Linked DNA regions of Nitrosospira lacus. The protein of the gene in region 1 interacts with the protein of each later gene in a pairwise test. Links are inferred from orthologs where the notes say so. Each region holds a gene or a part of one and is shown on either strand. Other genes may lie near its edges.

Evidence for each region.
Region 2: the proteins of lysA (region 1) and EBAPG3_RS09020 interact in binary tests that used the Escherichia coli proteins (3 or more experiments, as listed by UniProt). The link is inferred for Nitrosospira lacus from one-to-one orthologs.

The regions. Positions count from the first base shown.
Region 1 is NZ_CP021106.3:1,104,228-1,112,623, forward strand. What follows is about bases 1,767-4,643. They hold lysA (diaminopimelate decarboxylase), read right to left. Parts: upstream 3,894-4,643; coding sequence 2,640-3,893; downstream 1,767-2,639. Other genes in these bases: mgtE (magnesium transporter), read left to right, coding at 1,767-2,615; lptM (LPS translocon maturation chaperone LptM), read right to left, coding at 3,890-4,024; EBAPG3_RS15385 (PEP-CTERM sorting domain-containing protein), read left to right, coding at 4,443-4,643. Outside these bases: mtgA (monofunctional biosynthetic peptidoglycan transglycosylase), read left to right, coding at 52-750; more of mgtE, read left to right, coding at 1,173-1,766; more of EBAPG3_RS15385, read left to right, coding at 4,644-5,120; EBAPG3_RS04885 (M48 family metallopeptidase), read right to left, coding at 5,313-6,074; EBAPG3_RS04890 (lysophospholipid acyltransferase family protein), read right to left, coding at 6,037-6,807; gmhB (D-glycero-beta-D-manno-heptose 1,7-bisphosphate 7-phosphatase), read right to left, coding at 6,804-7,337; glyS (glycine--tRNA ligase subunit beta), read right to left, coding at 7,352-8,396. UniProt on the Escherichia coli protein: Specifically catalyzes the decarboxylation of meso-diaminopimelate (meso-DAP) to L-lysine. Is not active against the DD- or LL-isomers of diaminopimelate.
Region 2 is NZ_CP021106.3:2,010,186-2,018,676, forward strand. Bases 2,371-5,342 are described here. They hold EBAPG3_RS09020 (response regulator transcription factor), read left to right. Parts: upstream 2,371-3,493; coding sequence 3,494-4,192; downstream 4,193-5,342. Other genes in these bases: EBAPG3_RS09010 (DUF2278 family protein), read left to right, coding at 2,371-2,563; EBAPG3_RS09015 (Spy/CpxP family protein refolding chaperone), read right to left, coding at 2,777-3,268; EBAPG3_RS09025 (ATP-binding protein), read left to right, coding at 4,195-5,342. In the rest of the region: EBAPG3_RS08995 (hypothetical protein), read left to right, coding at 164-409; EBAPG3_RS09005 (hypothetical protein), read left to right, coding at 968-1,363; more of EBAPG3_RS09010, read left to right, coding at 1,511-2,370; more of EBAPG3_RS09025, read left to right, coding at 5,343-5,562; EBAPG3_RS09030 (hypothetical protein), read right to left, coding at 5,563-5,838; EBAPG3_RS09035 (ATP-binding protein), read left to right, coding at 6,137-8,491. UniProt on the Escherichia coli protein: Response regulator member of the two-component regulatory system CpxA/CpxR which responds to envelope stress response by activating expression of downstream genes including cpxP, degP, dsbA and ppiA.

The DNA.
Region 1 (8,396 bases):
CTTTTCCCCAAGATCATATGCCTGAAAATTTAACCGCGTCATCGCCGTTGCATGCACAACTTCATTAAGCGCTGGTTATGGCGTCTCTTCCTCCTCCTCACCGGCGCGGTATTTGTCTATCAGCTATGGATTCTGGGCCATGTTGTTTATTGGAATTTCTACAATCCCTCCACCAGTGCGTTCATGCAGGATCGGTTGGATGAATTACGGGAAAAAAATTCCACAGTGTCATTACGCACCCAATGGACGCCTTATGAGCGGATTTCCCCTCATCTCAAGCGTGCGATCATAGCTGCAGAGGATGGCAAGTTCCTGGAACATGAGGGGTTCGATTTCGAAGCTATTCAGAAGGCCTACGAAAAAAACCTGAAAAAGGGCAGGCTGGTTGCGGGGGGGTCCACCATCAGCCAGCAGCTTGCGAAAAACCTGTTTCTTTCCGGCGAAAGAACGCCGTGGCGCAAAATCCAGGAAGCCGTCATCACGTTGATGCTGGAAAAGGTGATGTCCAAACGACGCATCCTGGAAATCTACCTGAACGTCATTGAATGGGGAAATGGAGTATTCGGTGCGGAGGCGGCTATCCGTCACTATTATGGCGTTTCCGCTTCTTCCGTCACCGCGGAACAAGCTGCCCGTCTCGCCGCCATGGTTCCGAGTCCGCGATTCTACGATCGTAATCGCAATACACCGTGGCTATTGAGGAAAACTGATATCATCCTTAGCCGCATGGCATCCGCCCAAATTCCCTGACGATTTTTCGGCACTTCATCCGGCAACAGGAGCCATACTTTGCGTTCATTCTCCTCCCTGTCATAATATTCGCCCTGCATTCCAGATCCCTCTGCAAACAGGCAATTCTGCCGCGCCAGTATCGAAGTGCGTCAGAAATACCGGCACATAACCGTTTCGGATAGGGCGTACAAATGAGGGCCCGACATCCGGCGGGAAGTGAAGGAGCGCATATTATTCATGAGTGACGAATAATTCTGAATCCGCCTGTGGCGACTTTGCAATACAGTGACACTCAGCGATGAAAGAAATCTTTTTGAATCATGACACTAAAACGAAATATGAGCAGTGAATCGGTGGATTTAGGATAATATGGCATAGCGGCAATTCAGCCAATTTCAAGTAGCGGCACTCTAGACGCAGTACACCAGGGCGATCGGGCGATGACTAAAGCAAATACCCTCGGGGAGACCGAAGATCTGCAAGAAAACTTGCGGCGCCTGACGCATCTACTGCATAAACACAAGCTGGTGGAAGGTCTCGTGCATACCCAGCAAATGCCGCGCCAGGAACTGGTCGAAGCTTTGGTGCACAAGCAGAATCTGGCGGAACTGCAAAATCTGCTCGACAGGCTCCACCCCGCGGACGTTGCGCATATCCTGGAAGCCATGCCTCTCGAAGATCGCCTCATGATCTGGGAACTGGTCAAGGCAGAGCGCGATGGCGAGATTCTTCTGGAAGTTTCCGACGCGGTTCGCGAAACACTCATCGCCACGATGGACAGTGGCGAAATGCTGGCGGCAACGGGTCAGCTCGATGCCGACGAAATTGCCGATCTTGCGCCCGATTTGCCACGCGACGTCATGGAGGATGTGTTCCAGTCGCTGCCGATGGAGGAGCGCGAGCAGTTACGCGCCGCCATGTCCTATCCGGAAGATGCGGTTGGCGCGCTGATGGATTTCGACGTGGTGACTATCCGGGAGGATGTGACTCTGGAAGTCGTGCTGCGTTATCTGCGCCGGCTGGATGAGCTGCCTGACCATACCGATCAGTTGTTTGTGGTGGACCGGGATGAGCATCTGAAAGGAGTGCTGCCGGTGAACCGACTGCTGGTAAGCGATCCCGATGCCACGGTGGGATCAGTGATGGCCAAGGAAATGGTGAAGCTTCATCCCAGCGATAATGCTCATCAGGCGGCGCAGGCATTTGAGCGCTATGACCTTGTTTCCGCTTCGGTGGTCAATGCGGAGGATAAACTGATAGGCCGTGTTACCGTCAACGCAGTGATGGATTTTATCCGCGAGCAGGCGGAAAGCGAAGCGTTGAACCTGGCGGGTTTGCGGGAAGAAGAGGATTTGTTTGCGCCAGTATGGAAAAGCTTGAAGAACCGCTGGACCTGGCTGGCCATTAATCTCGTAACCGCATTTATTGCATCGCGCGTGATCGGTGTATTTGAGGATTCCATCGAAAAGCTGGTGGCGCTGGCGGCGCTCATGCCGATTATTGCGGGTATCGGCGGCAATTCGGGCAATCAGACAATTACGATGATCGTGCGCGCCCTCGCTTTGGGCCAACTCAATGCAGGCAATGCGCGCAAACTGTTTGCCAAGGAGATTGGCGTGAGTGCGGTGAACGGTGTGGTATGGGGTAGCGTAGTCGGTTTGTTCGCCTTTTTCATTTACGGCAGCGGCTCTCTTGGACTGGTGATGACGCTGGCAATGATGTTGAATTTGTTGCTGGCGGCTTTATTGGGTGTATTGATCCCGTTGACTCTGCATAAACTTGGCCGCGACCCGGCGGCGGGTTCCAGCGTGATGATTACCGCCGTTACCGATAGCGGGGGTTTTTTCATTTTCCTGGGGCTCGCAACCCTTTTTCTTGTTTAGGGGGAATTGCTGGGTAAGTTCCGTTCAGGGAAGCATTTTCTCGCCGGCAAGCAGTTGCTCCAGGGATTCGCGTTGGCGAATAAGGTGAACGTGGTCACCATCCACCATGACCTCAGCGGCACGGGGGCGGGTATTGTAGTTTGAGCTCATGCTCATGCCGTAGGCTCCGGCGGACATAATGGCTAGCAAGTCGCCCTGAGACAATGCCAGCTTCCGGTCATGCCCCAAAAAATCGCCTGTTTCACAAACGGGCCCGACAATCTGATATATTTTCTCATCGCCGCCATTCGCAATAACCGGCAGGATTTCATGGTAGGCGTCATAGAGTGCCGGACGCATCAGGTCATTCATGGCGGCATCCACGATGGCGAAATCCCGATGCGGGGTATGTTTGAGATACTCGACGCGCGTAAGCAATACACCGGCGTTGCCCACCAGCGCGCGGCCAGGTTCGATAAGGATGCGCTGGTTACGTGGGCCGATCGCGGCACACAATGCCGTGACGTAGTCTTTCGCCGCGGGCGGATTTTCTCCCAAATAGCGAATGCCGAGACCGCCGCCCAGATCCAGATGATCGATAGTAAATCCCAGCGTTTCAAGGCGAATCAACAGGCCAAGTATTTTCCCGCAAGCTTCGACAAAGGGGCCCAGTTTGGTCAATTGTGAGCCGATATGGCAATCCAGTCCGCTGATGCGCAAGTTGGCAAATTCGCGTGCGGAGGCATAAAGCTTCTCCGCCTCTTCGAAGGGCACACCAAATTTGTTTTCCTTGAGACCAGTGGAAATATAAGGGTGCGTCTTTGCGTCCACATCGGGATTGACCCGCAGGCTCACCGGCGCGATTTTATTCAACTCACCCGCCACCCGGTCCAGCACGGCCAATTCCGCTTCCGATTCCACGTTGAAACAGAATATTCCCGCAGCAAGCGCCGCCCGCATCTCATCCGGTTGCTTGCCCACTCCCGAAAACACCACTTTTTGCGGATCACCGCCCGCTTTCAGCACTCGCTGGAGTTCTCCCCCGGAGACAATATCGAAGCCGCTGCCGAGACGGGCGAGTAAATTGAGAATAGCCAGATTGGAGTTAGCCTTGACTGCATAGCACACCAGATGGTCGCGTCCGCCGAATGCGGCGTCGAATTCCCTGTAAGCCGCAACGAGCGCCGCGCGTGAATAAACATAGCAGGGCGTGCCGAATTCGCGGGCAATGCGATCCAGTTGAACCGATTCACCGTACAGCCTCCCATTGCGATAATCAAATGAAGGAAAACCACTCACTTCTTTTTCACTTCGTCCGGGGATTGCTGCGATGACTGCGCAGGTTGTTCTTGCGGAAGATAGAGAGGCCCCTTCAGGCCGCAGCCATTGAGCAGCAAGAGCAGCAGGGAAGCGGTGCAGAATTTATGCATGGAGCGATACCGGAATGATGGATATGAAATGAAATACTAACATAAAGGTCAAGAATCTCTGAATGAGCCTCCCCAGGTCAGCCAGCAATCAACGGAGAATTTTATTCAGACGATTGGCAGCGTCATTGCGGCTTGCAATTCTTTTATCGATCTTGCACTGATAGGTGTCTTCCTCCATGGCATGCGCCTAATAGCTCATGCATATAAATCCCGGCGAAGCATTTGCTGTCATTCTCTTCCATTAAGCTTTTGACGTACCGTAAAGCCACACCCGTTGCGAGACGGGGCCGGAAAATCCAGGATCTGCCAAAACCATCGCTTGCTGAAGAAACCGGTCCGCATGCAGATAGCCGGAGTGCCAGTATGCCATTGTTTTACACCATAAATCTTTGAAACCAAATTTTTGGGAGGGTCGCTCATGAGTTATCTAAGACCATTGCCGGGCTTGCTGTTTGCCCTCGCGATATCGGTTTATCAGCCGCTCGGATACGCGGCGGTATCAACCTCTTATAGTTTTGCAAATATCACGCATAACAACGCGGGAGCCGAGGCGGATGGGGAAGCGAACCTCAAGGTTGAGGTGATAGATCTTGGCAGCCATCAGGTGAGATTCAATTTTACCAACACTTCCACTTCTTCCCTGACCGATGTCTACTTTGACGACGGTACGCTTCTCGGGATTGCATCCATTACGTCTTCATCGGGAGTGAATTTCTCGCAAGGGGCCAGTCCGCCCAATCTTCCCGGCGGCAATTTAGTCAGCCCCGCTTTTGTGACAACCGCCGGCTTTCTGGCGGATTCCAATGCACCTGTCTCGGGGAACGGTGTTAGCCAGGGTGAATGGCTCGCCATCGATTTCGACCTGACTGGCGCTCAGACATACAGCAGCGTTATCAACGCGCTCGCACTCCCGAACAATGGCGGAACCGGCGACTTGCGCATCGGTTTGCATCTGCAACGGTTTGCGAGTGGTGGCGGCAATGAGAGTTTTATCAACCTATCTTCTCCTATTCCTGAACCTGAAACCTATGCCATGTTCATGGCTGGCTTGAGTCTGATGGGCTTTCTGGCGCGCCGCCGTAAACCCCTTGAATAGGGCCGGTCCTGAGACACGGAGGGGGACGCCCCTCTGTGTTTTTCAGTGCCTGGAAGTCCGCGTCGCCAAATTCCTTGAGCAGTTAGACCTAACGAAGCAGTTTCTTAGCCTCGTTGTCCATCGCCCTTTTTTTATCGAAACGGTATCTATGAATCATACCTGTACAGGATGGGCAACTATCGGACGTTGCTATCATCCAAGCCTCTTCAACTCCTTCCTCGCTGCCACATAATCCGGATAGACGCGTCCCACCGTTTGCCAGAAAGCCGGCGAGTGATTCATCTCGATGAGGTGCGACAATTCATGCGCCACGACATAGTCCACCAGATGAAGTGGCATTTGAATCAACCGCCAGTTGAGATGGACAATGCCATGTGTGTTGCAACTGCCCCACTGGGTTCTGGCGCGCGATAGCCGCAACTGCGGCAGCGCAACGCCGAGCTTATCCGCATACAGCGCGATTCGTTCGCTGAAGCATGCGATTGCTTTGTTGCAATACCAGTCCATTACGATTTTTTCGATTTGCCGTGGGGTTAGGACGGAAAGCAGCGGCAATTGCATCTGCCTGTCTTCAGTTCCTGTCTTCATCGTTGCCCGAGTCATTTGCGTGACCCCGGCAGCTCTCGCCGCCAACTGCCAGGGTTCGCCCAGCAGCGGGAAAATGGCTCCTTCTTCCCATACCGGTTCGTACAATTTTCGAGTTCTCCATTCATCGAGTTTTTCCACCACCCAATCGGCCTTGTTTCGCAATACCGATTCGACCCAGTGCAACGATTCTCTTAATGGAATGCGGACGGTCAGGCCCTCGCTGTCAATTTTCATGCCGATCGTTCTGCGTTTGCAGCGCTTGAGCGTATAAGCGACTTCCTTGCCGTTCAAACAGACACGGCGGATTTCGTCTGCGGGCGCTGTCCGCTTATCCTTCGGCGTTCGGGATAGTTTTGCTGCCGTCATATGCCTCCTGATTCCGGTCGCCAACATGAATCATTTCCGTCTCGATCCAGGTTTCCACCATGGCATTGAGAGCGCCGGGCTCCATGCATCCGGGATCTATCGGCGCGCCGACGCTCACGGTAATCGTGCCGGGATGTTTGATGAACGCATTCTTGCCCCAGAATTCCCCCGCATTGTGCGCAACCGGAACCACCGGTGCGCCGGTATGCGTGGCGAGCCATGCACCGCCAATGTGGTATTTACCTTTTTTCCCCGGCGCAATGCGCGTGCCTTCCGGAAAGACCACGATCCAGAAGCCCTGCCTCAACCGGTCTTTTCCTTGCTCGACGATTTGCTTCAGCGCCGTTTTTCCCGAGCTGCGATCGATCGCAATGGGGCTGTTCATTGCCAATCCCCAGCCAAAAAACGGCACGCGCAGCAGCTCTTTCTTGAGCACCCACACCTGGGGTGGAAAGATCTGCTGAAACGCGAGGGTTTCCCACGCCGATTGATGCTTGGACAGTATGATGCTTGGTGCTTGCGGGATGTGTTCCGCGCCGATAACGCGATACTGTACGCCACAGATGACGCGCAGCAGAAACAGCATCAGATGCGCCCAGCCGGAAGTGATGCGGTAGCGGTTTATGGGCGACAGCGGAAACGCAGCGAATACAATCAGGAAATAAAACGGGGTGATGACGATCTGCAATAGGCTATATAGCGTCGAACGCAGCACCGGCAGGATCATATTCATTCTGTCAATGCATCAACGGCCGCTGCAAGGTCACGGAATATCCGGGTGTTTTCCGGCAGCCCGCCCTCCGCTTTCGTTCTTTTGCCTTTGCCGGTCAGTACCAGGACCGGAATCGCGCCCACCGCCGCCGCAGCCTGTAAATCACGCATTGAATCGCCGATTGCGGGTACCCCCCCCAGTTCCAGGCCAAAGCGCTGAGAGATTTCCTTGAACATCCCGGTTGCGGGTTTGCGGCAATCGCAATTATCCGCAGTGGTATGCGGACAGAAAAACATTGCATCAATGCGTCCACCCGCCTGGTTTGCCGCTTTCCACATTTTATCATTGATTGCGTTGAGCGCGGCCATGTCCAGCAGTCCCCGGCCGATGCCGGCCTGGTTGGTGGCGACCACCACCCGATAGCCCGCCTGCGTGAGGCGGGCTATCGCTTCCAGGCTGCCCGGAATCGGCTTCCATTCATCCGGTGTTTTTATAAATGCGTCGCTGTCATAATTGATGACACCATCTCGATCGAGAATGACCAGTTTCATGATAGGGGTCCAGATTAAGTTGCCAGCTTGGAAATATCAGCCACGCGATTCATTTCCTGCCGCAACTGGGCCAACAGAGCAAGACGATTGGCACGCAAAACGGCATCCTCCGTATTTACCATCACCTTGTCGAAGAAGGTGTCCACTGGTGTTTTTAATGCCGCAAGTTCCTTCAGGGCCAGGCTGAATTCCCCGAGTTTAAAAGCGTTATCTGCCTTGGGCATGATCCCGTTGAGCGCGGCATGCAGCGCCTGCTCGGCGGGCTCTCGCAACAGCTTGATATTTATCGTGTCGCTGACTTCACCTTCAGCCTTTTTCAGGATATTGCTTACGCGTTTATTTGCGGCCGCAAGGCTTTCGGCTTCCGGCAAAGCGGAAAAAGCACGGACGGCGGCAAGACGCCGATGAATTTCGTTCAGGAATTGCGGCCGTTTGGCAATGACCGCCTCAATCTGTTGTGGTGAGTAGCCGTGTTCGCGCAGTTGGCTGGACATCCTTTCATAGATGAAATTAAGCAACTGATGAGACTCGGCATTACCGAAATTAATCCTGCTATTGAATGCTCCACTTGAAATTCCGATTATTTCTTCCAGTGAGATCTCGAGTTCTTTTTCCGTCAGCATACGCGTCACGCCCAAGGCATTGCGGCGTAACGCAAATGGGTCTTTGTCCCCGGTCGGAATCTGTCCAATGCCAAACATGCCAACCAGTGTTTCCAGTTTATCCGCCAACGCGACGCAGAGTCCGGTCATGTTACGCGGCAATTCATCGCCCGCAAATCTTGGTTTGTAATGATCCTCGATGGCAAATGCAATATCATGCGACAGCCCGTCGTGCTGGGCATAATAGCGCCCCATGATGCCTTGCAGTTCGGGGAACTCGCCTACCATTCCAGTGAGCAAATCTGCTTTGGATAGCATCGCGGCTTCGCCCGCCTGTGCCGCAAGTTCATTACCACCCAATCGCAAACCAATCGCCTGCGAGATCGCCCATATCCGTTCCACGCGCTCCGCCTGCGTACCGAGCTTGTTGTGGTAGACAACCCTGTCCAAACCGGCA
Region 2 (8,491 bases), 910 kb from region 1 along the record:
CCGCTACTTCAATCCCTTTTTGGGGGATTATGATTTTATTCTTGATAGCTGGGAACGGAACGGCTGGCGCCTGTGGGCGGTATGTAACCCATAGCGTGAGCAATTGTTTCAGCGGCTTTTTTTAGCCTATCTGATTTTGAATATTTAACCAGGAGGAATTGAAATGAGCATACCACAGTTTAATGCAGAGGCATCGCTGGGTCCAGCCTTGGGCATATACCGGGGAAAGGCCGTTTTTGGCGGAATTTCCCTGGAACGTAGTGGAGGGGTCACGCCGCAACTTCGTTTCCAGTCCGATCCGGATGTGGGCGCATACTTGAGATGCAGGGCGAATGGGGGAAGCGATCTCATATGCCGTTTCTTTGGCGGGCTTCCACCCTTCACAATCGGCAGCTTGCTGATTTCCTGACCGCTCAGCCCGCATAGCGAATTGATGACTTCGGAATCCACCGCATATGGACCGCTTTAAATATTTCAGGAGGTAACGAAAATGAGGATGCCAGGATTTACCGCGGAAGCAACTCTTTACAGATCCAACCGCCAATATATAGCAGCGTCTACAGACATCGTAACGCGGGATCAATCCGTAGTGCGGCCGCAATTCTGCGGGCCGTGTGAAAACGGACGGCGTCAATGCGGTGACTATGGATGGACCTGTTACCCGGATACCGAAAGCCCGGAATGCAATTTTTTAACCGGATGTCCAATAATTTGTCATCAAGGGGGCTTCCGCACTTGGTCGATTCCTTGCGGACAGCCCCCGATTCCTTTGCCCTTTGGATCAGATTTGGCCGGGGAATGATCGTCTTCTTCCCGGAAATCCAGAGGGGATCTTGGCATAATTTTTTTGGATTTGAAGTGCTCCCCCTTGCAGATGTTTTACCCGGCAGCAAAAGTAATTATTAGCGATACGGCTCAATCTTTTCCTTAACCTCCGGCAGTGCCGGTTTATTCGATGGAGACCAACATGGCGACGCCCTTCATATCACCGAACCTGTATCAATTATCCGGCAATAATCTTCACGTTAGCTACTCAACCAGCGGGATCGATGGAAAGCCGCATTTCAGCTATCAGGATGCGCAGCACAACCTGGGTTTTACGGGTGACGACATCCGTGCAGTGGAATGCGACCTCGGTACAGTGGTAAGCGTGACCATCCAACGCACCATCGATTCGGGTTCAACCTCTTTCAGCGTCCTCATCCCTCGAGCTAACCTTGCCGCTGGTGAATCCGTGCGTATTCGCACCAAAGGTATTGTGACAATACATCGATTCTCGATCGTACCGGCTCTCAACCATGGGCAGCTTGATTTATATACCGTTACAACACTGCGTGGCACCGCTTCGCACGTTGATTTCTAGCGGTTTACCCAGCAGTTAGAATTCTCCGCGGCTTGGCCCTTTGTCATGATTCTGTTGCAATCGCCACGGCTCCCGGTATTTCATATGCAAAAGGCAAGCAACCCGTCAATACCTTGTGAGAGTGCACCGTTTTAAGAGGACAAAGAAATGCCACTGAATGCCTATGGAGTACTGAAAGGTCGCCCTGTAAACCGCCAGCTCGGCTCGGGCTCCAATCCACATTATCAGATTCATATCGTCGACGATACGACGCATTATCGCATCGCAGTGAACGTTGCTTCGCAGCTGGCTCCTTCCGAGCTTGAATTTCTTGTGGATTCAAGATTCGATCACCCAATTCTGGCGGAGCTGATCGATAAACCTCTCGGATGGCTTCCTCTGCAATCCCGGCCGGGCGGGGTGGCGCTCGACTTTATTCGCGGCAACTTGTTCGATCCGCGCAATATGCGCGTGCTCCCCTTCAATGTTCCAGGCCCGGACAATGATCTGAACGAAAAAATCGATCAGTTCGTGCAGCGGGCGATGGCCGACGAAGAGGCTTTTGTCTATGCTTTCGGCGAGCGCTGGGGGCCGGAGAACAACACGACCGACAAGATATTCGGTTTTATTCCGGGCAATGGTGTTCATGATATCCACATGAACCAGGGCAATGTGGGACGCTTTATCGGCGATGACGGAGTCTACCAGGATGGGGCTTTGCTGTTTCATTTCCCCCGGACCAGCCAATGGGTCGGCGTATTTTTGAAATTCCAGTCCCAGACCTGGCATACCGATGACAGGACAGGACATCAGATTCGCGTAGAAACCAGCGGCCCGCCATCGGATGAGAACGTTGTGACAAACCCGTTCGTTCCGGGGGGGCAACCTGGCCCCGAAATGCCCGATGGAGCAATCCGCATCATCGCGGCGCTTGTCAATAGCATCCAATCACCCGAAGTCGAGTTCGTAACGCTTCTGAACACCACAAACGAGGCCATCTCGCTGGAAGGCTGGCAGATCGCGGATCGCGACAAGAACAAGATGCGCCTGGCAGGGTCCATCGCGGCTGCAGAGACGCTGCGCATACAACTCATTCCGCCGGTTTTCCTGCCCAACAAGGGTGGAATTATTACCCTTTTGAACGACCGCGGCCTGCGCGTGGATGGAGTAGCTTACACCAAAGAACAAGCACGTAATCCAGGCTGGACGCTGAAATTCTGAACGAGCGGTGTGCCTGGGACCGAAACCCGGCAGGATTACTTTCAAAAATTATTGATATATTCACCAATTATTCTCTCCGCTACCCAAAATAATCGTGGTTGATATGCTCGGGAGCGCACTAAACGTTATACGACGAGGTATGCTGTACTGAGTGCTCTACTGGGCATGCGTTAACCATCAACCACATACACGGTAGAACACCACAGCCGCGCTTTACCCTTTATCGTGATGCCCGGGCTTATGCTCCTCGCGCATCTGTTTCATCTGTTCCCGCTGAGTATCAGTCAGTACCAGCTGGATCTCGTTGCGTATCTTGTTCCGCTGGATGATTGATTCGGTTACCAGATTACCCCGCTCTTGTGCCAGTACTTGTACCTCGCTGCTGTCACCGCTGCCATTTTGCTTGAGTTCACGTAGCGCCTTGCGATTTGTCTGCATCTTTTCCTTCAAATTCGCCATTTGAGATTTCGATTTCTGCAAAACGGCTTCGACCGATGAACGCTGCTCGGGGGTAAGTTTAAGGCGATCCGTCATCCGGTTCAGGAAACGTTCCCCACCATCCATGCCTTGCCCCATCCTGGAATGCGCACCGTGGTGGCATTCCCGCGATGCTTTTCCGGAACTCATGTCGGCTTGCGGGTCTGCCAAGGCAATGGTGCTTGCCAATAAACAGCCGATTAGCAAAATTTTCGTGATAGTTTTCATAAGCTGATTCCTCTTGATAAGTTTTTTACGAATATCGCGATGAGCCCCCACGGCCCGCGCGATATGGGCAAAGAATAAGGCAGGCCCATGTCAAGGTGAGTGATGAAAGCGTAAATGTGTGTAAAGAAGCCGGGAGTCAGCTGTATTTGTTCGCCGTAATTTGGCAATATCCGTAACACGATGAAATTACCTAGGTGTCCGTAACGGCTTTACTTCGGAAAACGGATGGCGCGCATACTACTGGCGGATGACGACATTGAGCTGAGCGATATGCTGATCGATTACCTCAGCAAGGAGGGCTTCGACATCGACGTGGCTTATGATGGCAATACCGCGCTGAGCAAGGCACTGGCCAACCCGTACGATCTACTGATCCTGGATGTCATGATGCCCAACCGCAGCGGTTTTGATGTATTGCGTGAACTTCGCGCGCATTCTTTACTTCCCGTGCTGATGCTGACGGCACGCGGAGACGACGTCGACAGTATTGTCGGGCTTGAGCTCGGCGCGGATGACTATCTGGCCAAGCCTTCCAGTCCGCGTGTACTGGTAGCGCGGATTCGTGCAATCCTCAGAAGAGTGGAGGCAAAAGGCGAGTTGCAAAATGGCGGCGAGCGGCCCGATCAGATCGCGCTGGATGATCTTGTCATGCATACGGGGTCACGCACCGTGGTGTGCGGCAATAATCCCGTATCCATGACCAGCACGGAATTCAGCGTATTGGACATATTGCTGCGCGAAGCCGGCAACGTCGTGTCGAAGGCGAATTTGTCGGAGCGGGCGCTTGGTCGCAAATTGAGCCGTTATGACCGCAGTCTTGACATGCATGTAAGCAATCTGCGCAAAAAGCTGGGTCCGTTATCCGATGGTCAGGAGCGGATTAAAACCGTTCGCGGTGTTGGTTACATTTACGCGCGGACCTGACCGTGCATAGGCTATTCTGGAAAATATTCCTGTCGTTCTGGCTGACGCTGATCATCTTTGCCGCTCTGCTCATGTTCGCGGCTTCGAGTTATCTCGAACATATCCGGACACAACAGGATATCGGCAGCATGCGCGCGCGCTTGTCGGCATACTTCGATCAAGGTCAAGCAGTTGCGAAACAGGGAGGCATGGCAGGGCTCAGAGAATGGCTGGATCGCCTGGACCATCGTGAAGCCATACCCATTTTCCTGATCAACGAGGCGGGAAAGGATCTGCTTGAACGGGAGATTCCAGCCGCCATCATTGCAAGGCTGGATCGAAGGCGAGAACATGCGGAACGCGGAGAGCGAAGAAGGTTGCCTCACCATCAGCCCATCCGGTTACCGGATGGGAGCTCCTACCGCATGCTACCTGACTTTCAGAGTATTACCCTGCTCAGGATTTTGCAGCGTCCCAGGGTTATTGCGCTTCCCGTGGCTGTTGCGGCGCTGGTAAGCGCGCTGATCTGCCTCCTTCTCAGCCGCTACCTTACCTTTCCGCTTGAACGGCTGCGGCGCGCCACCCAGCACATCGCGGCCGGCGATCTTACGCAGCGTGTCGTTCCCTCCATGGGCAACCGCCGGGATGAGATTGCCGATCTGGCAGGTGCGTTCGACAAGATGGCGGAACGGCTGGAAAAAGTATTTGGTGCGCAACGGCAGTTGCTGAGCGATGCCTCCCATGAGCTGCGTTCCCCGCTCGCACGCTTGCAGGTCGCATTGGAGCTTGCCCGGCAGCGATCGCACGGTCAGGTGGAAACCGAGCTTGACCGCATCGAGCTTGAAATAGAGCGCCTGAATGAATTGATTGGCCAACTTCTCGAGCTCTCCCGCCTGGAAGCGGGAGTGGACGCGGCACATGTCGACCAGGTTGATATACAGGATCTGCTCGAAGGACTTATAGAGGACGCACAATTCGAGGCGGGCTCAAGGGGTTGCCAGGTGAAGTTGCAGAAAGCTTTCCCAGCCATGGCCACGGCAAACGCCGTGCTGCTTCACAGCGCGATCGAAAACGTCGTTCGTAACGCCATCAAGTATACAAAACGGGATACGGCAGTTGAAATCAGCATGCTGGAATATGCCGAGGACCCGGACAGGATCACTATTCAAGTGCGCGATCACGGACCCGGGGCGCCTGAAGAAATGCTGCCTTACCTGTTTGAGCCTTTCGTAAGGGTAGAGGAGGCCAGGGATCGCTTGAGCGGCGGGCACGGGCTTGGATTAGCCATCGCCGAACGCGCTATCCGGCTATATGGTGGCGAAATCATGGCAAGAAACGAACCGGACGAAGGATTGAGTATTTACATCCGCCTTGAGCGCGCCAGGACTTGATCAGGACTCGAGAAGCACGATGCGGCCGGACGGTCTCATCGAGGTCGTTACGGATTCGCGCAATAAGACGCTGGTCTTGCCCGGATTGAGAAGCCTGAATACCCTGCTCCGTCTTGCAGAAGCGGCAAGCACGGAGGACAAGCAGGTGACTTTCGAATGTGTTTCAAGTACATTTGGAGCATCTGATTCAAGTCGAAAAAGCAGATCGTCCAGCTGATCATGACTCGATGAATCACCGCTTAAGCCAAACATATCTATCAGTTCTGATTTTTTCATTATCCATTTCCTTGGAGCCGCCGCCAGGATAGATGAATATTCGGTGCTTGACCTAAAATGGGCATCCAGGCCGCCGCAGGCAGACTGAACAATACTTAAACTCGCGCGGGAAGTCGTAAAAGAATGGTTAAATATTGGTTAAATTTCTGCCAGTCGCCGAGAGCGGGATCATGCAAAATCCTTAGCTGTAGACGAGCTTACCCGGAAGATGTGGCCCAAATAGCAAAAACATTGTTATTAATCATAATGCTAACCTGGTAAATAAGCGGTCAACTGCCGGATTTAGGATAATACCAATATGAATACCGGAATTCAGACAAGCTATTGGAAGTTCCATTCCTTCAGGCTGGACAAGGCCAACGCCATACTTTGGCATGATGATCAGGTCGTGCCCTTGCGGCCCAGGAATTTTGCCGCGTTATGTTATCTGATTGAACGGCATGGGCAGCTGGTGACAAAGGACGAGTTGCTGGATAGCGTGTGGCAGCATCGCCATGTCGGGGAGTCGGTGCTGAAAGTGTGCATCAACGAGCTGCGGCAGGCCCTCGGCGATGATGCCCGTGCCCCCGCCTATCTCGTAACGGTCGCGCGACGCGGCTACCGCTTCATCGCCCCCGTTACCCAGGTCCATCCATCAGAGCAATTGGAAGAACCTGCGAAAAAATTCCCTGCCGGCATCCGCCGCGCCCCTCAATCCGGTGCTAGAGCAAACTGGTGGATCGGCCGTGAAACAGCTCAGGCCCAATTGCTGGCTATCTGGCGGCATTCGCTGGAGGGTCTGCGCCAGATTGTTTTCCTGACAGGCGAGCCGGGAATCGGCAAAACTACCCTGGTCGAAATGTTCCTCAACGAGGTGAGCGATTATGCCCCGCTGGTTTTTCGCATGCGCTGCGTGGAGCATTTTGGTCAGGGCGAGGCACTGCTTCCGATGATTGAAGCCATCGAAAAGCATTGTCGGATGCCGGAAGGCGCCAAACTGATCGAGCTGTTGCATCGCCACGCACCGATCTGGCTTGCACAACTGCCATCAGTACTGCAACCCGAGGAACGGGAAGCTCTCCAGCGTGAAATCTTCGGCGCAAGCCGGGAGCGCATGATACGCGAAGGCTGCGAGCTGCTGGAAACTTTGAGCAAGGATGCGTCCTTGATTCTTGTGCTGGAGGACCTCCACTGGAGCGATCATGCAACGCTGGACTTTCTCGGCTTGCTGGCGCGGCGAAGCGAGTCTGCAGCCCTGCTGGTACTGGCGAGCTATCGACCAGTCGATGCCGCCTTGCAGGCGCATTCCGTCGCATTGGTTCACCGTGAATTGCAGTTGCGGGAAATAAGTTCCGAGATAGCCATTGATCCGTTTTCTCCGGACGAGGTCAGAGATTACCTTATCCGTCGCTTCCCGGCCATGGAAATGCCGGACTCTTTAAGTCGAGCCCTTTTTGCCAGGACCGGTGGACATCCGCTATTCGTCTCCAACCTGATCGAATATCTGGTGAGCCATCATCGGCAATGGCCTCCTTCACGGGAGTCGATGGTGGACAAAGCCCTGCCGGATACTATCCGGCGCGTGATCGGACGCGAAATCGAACGATTAAGCCCCGATGAGCAGCGTGTGCTGGAGATTGCCAGCGTGATAGGGGTGCATTTTTCGGTGATATTGCTCGGGGCGGTACTCGATATGGAGACTGCCGAGGTGGATCGCTCCTGCGATGCCTTGGTCAGGCGCGGCCAGATACTGCTTCCGGACGGCATGGAGCAGGGGTCGCAGGGCGATGTTGTCGGCCACTATGCATTCCGCCACGCTCTGTATGTGGAAGTGCTCTATCAACGGCTCGTTCCGGGCCAGATCATCCGATTACATTTGCGCATCGGTGAATGCCTGGAGGAGGTGCACGGCAAGTCGAGCCTGAAGCATGCCGCCGAACTGGCCTTGCACTTCGAAAAAGGGTGGGATTGGATGCGAGCGGTTCGCTATCTGACGCTATCAGCCGCTAATGCCGCGCACCGTTTCGCCAATCGCCAGGCCTACGACTATCTGGTCCGTGCGCTGGGCTTGGTTCACCGGCTGCCGGCAGAGCGGCAGGTGGAAACACGCGTGGATCTTCTGAAGCAATCGTCGGTAGTAAGACGCTCGCTGGGCGATATAGCGGGGGCCAAGGCCGACCTGGAGGAAATGCTTGCCACGGCCAGAACCTCGGGAAGTTCCCGGGCGGAGGTTTTGGCACTTATCGAACTGAGCCGTGTTCTTGTATGGCTGAACCGCCGTCAATGCCTGGAATTGGCGGAACAGGCGTTGGCGCGCAGTAAGGATCTTGATGACAAAATCCTTCAATCGGTGGTCAAGGGCATGTGGGGCGGACTGAATCTGTTATTTGGCCAGTGGCGCGAGGATTGTGCCAGCGCGTGCCGCGAAGCCATGGATGTCGCGCGGGCCGTCGCAACTCCTCAAATACTGCACACCCGGCTGACGCAGCATATCTATATCGAATTGCTGGCTTCGCGTTACAGAAGCGCCTGGACGACGGCTGAAGAAGCCTTGGCGTTATCGCGTACCCTGGGTGATGGCTACATGTTTATAGTCGGGCATTACTACTGCGGATTGGCTCTACTGCACCTGGGCGAATGGCAAAAATTGCGCGAAATTGCGGAGGAGAGCAGG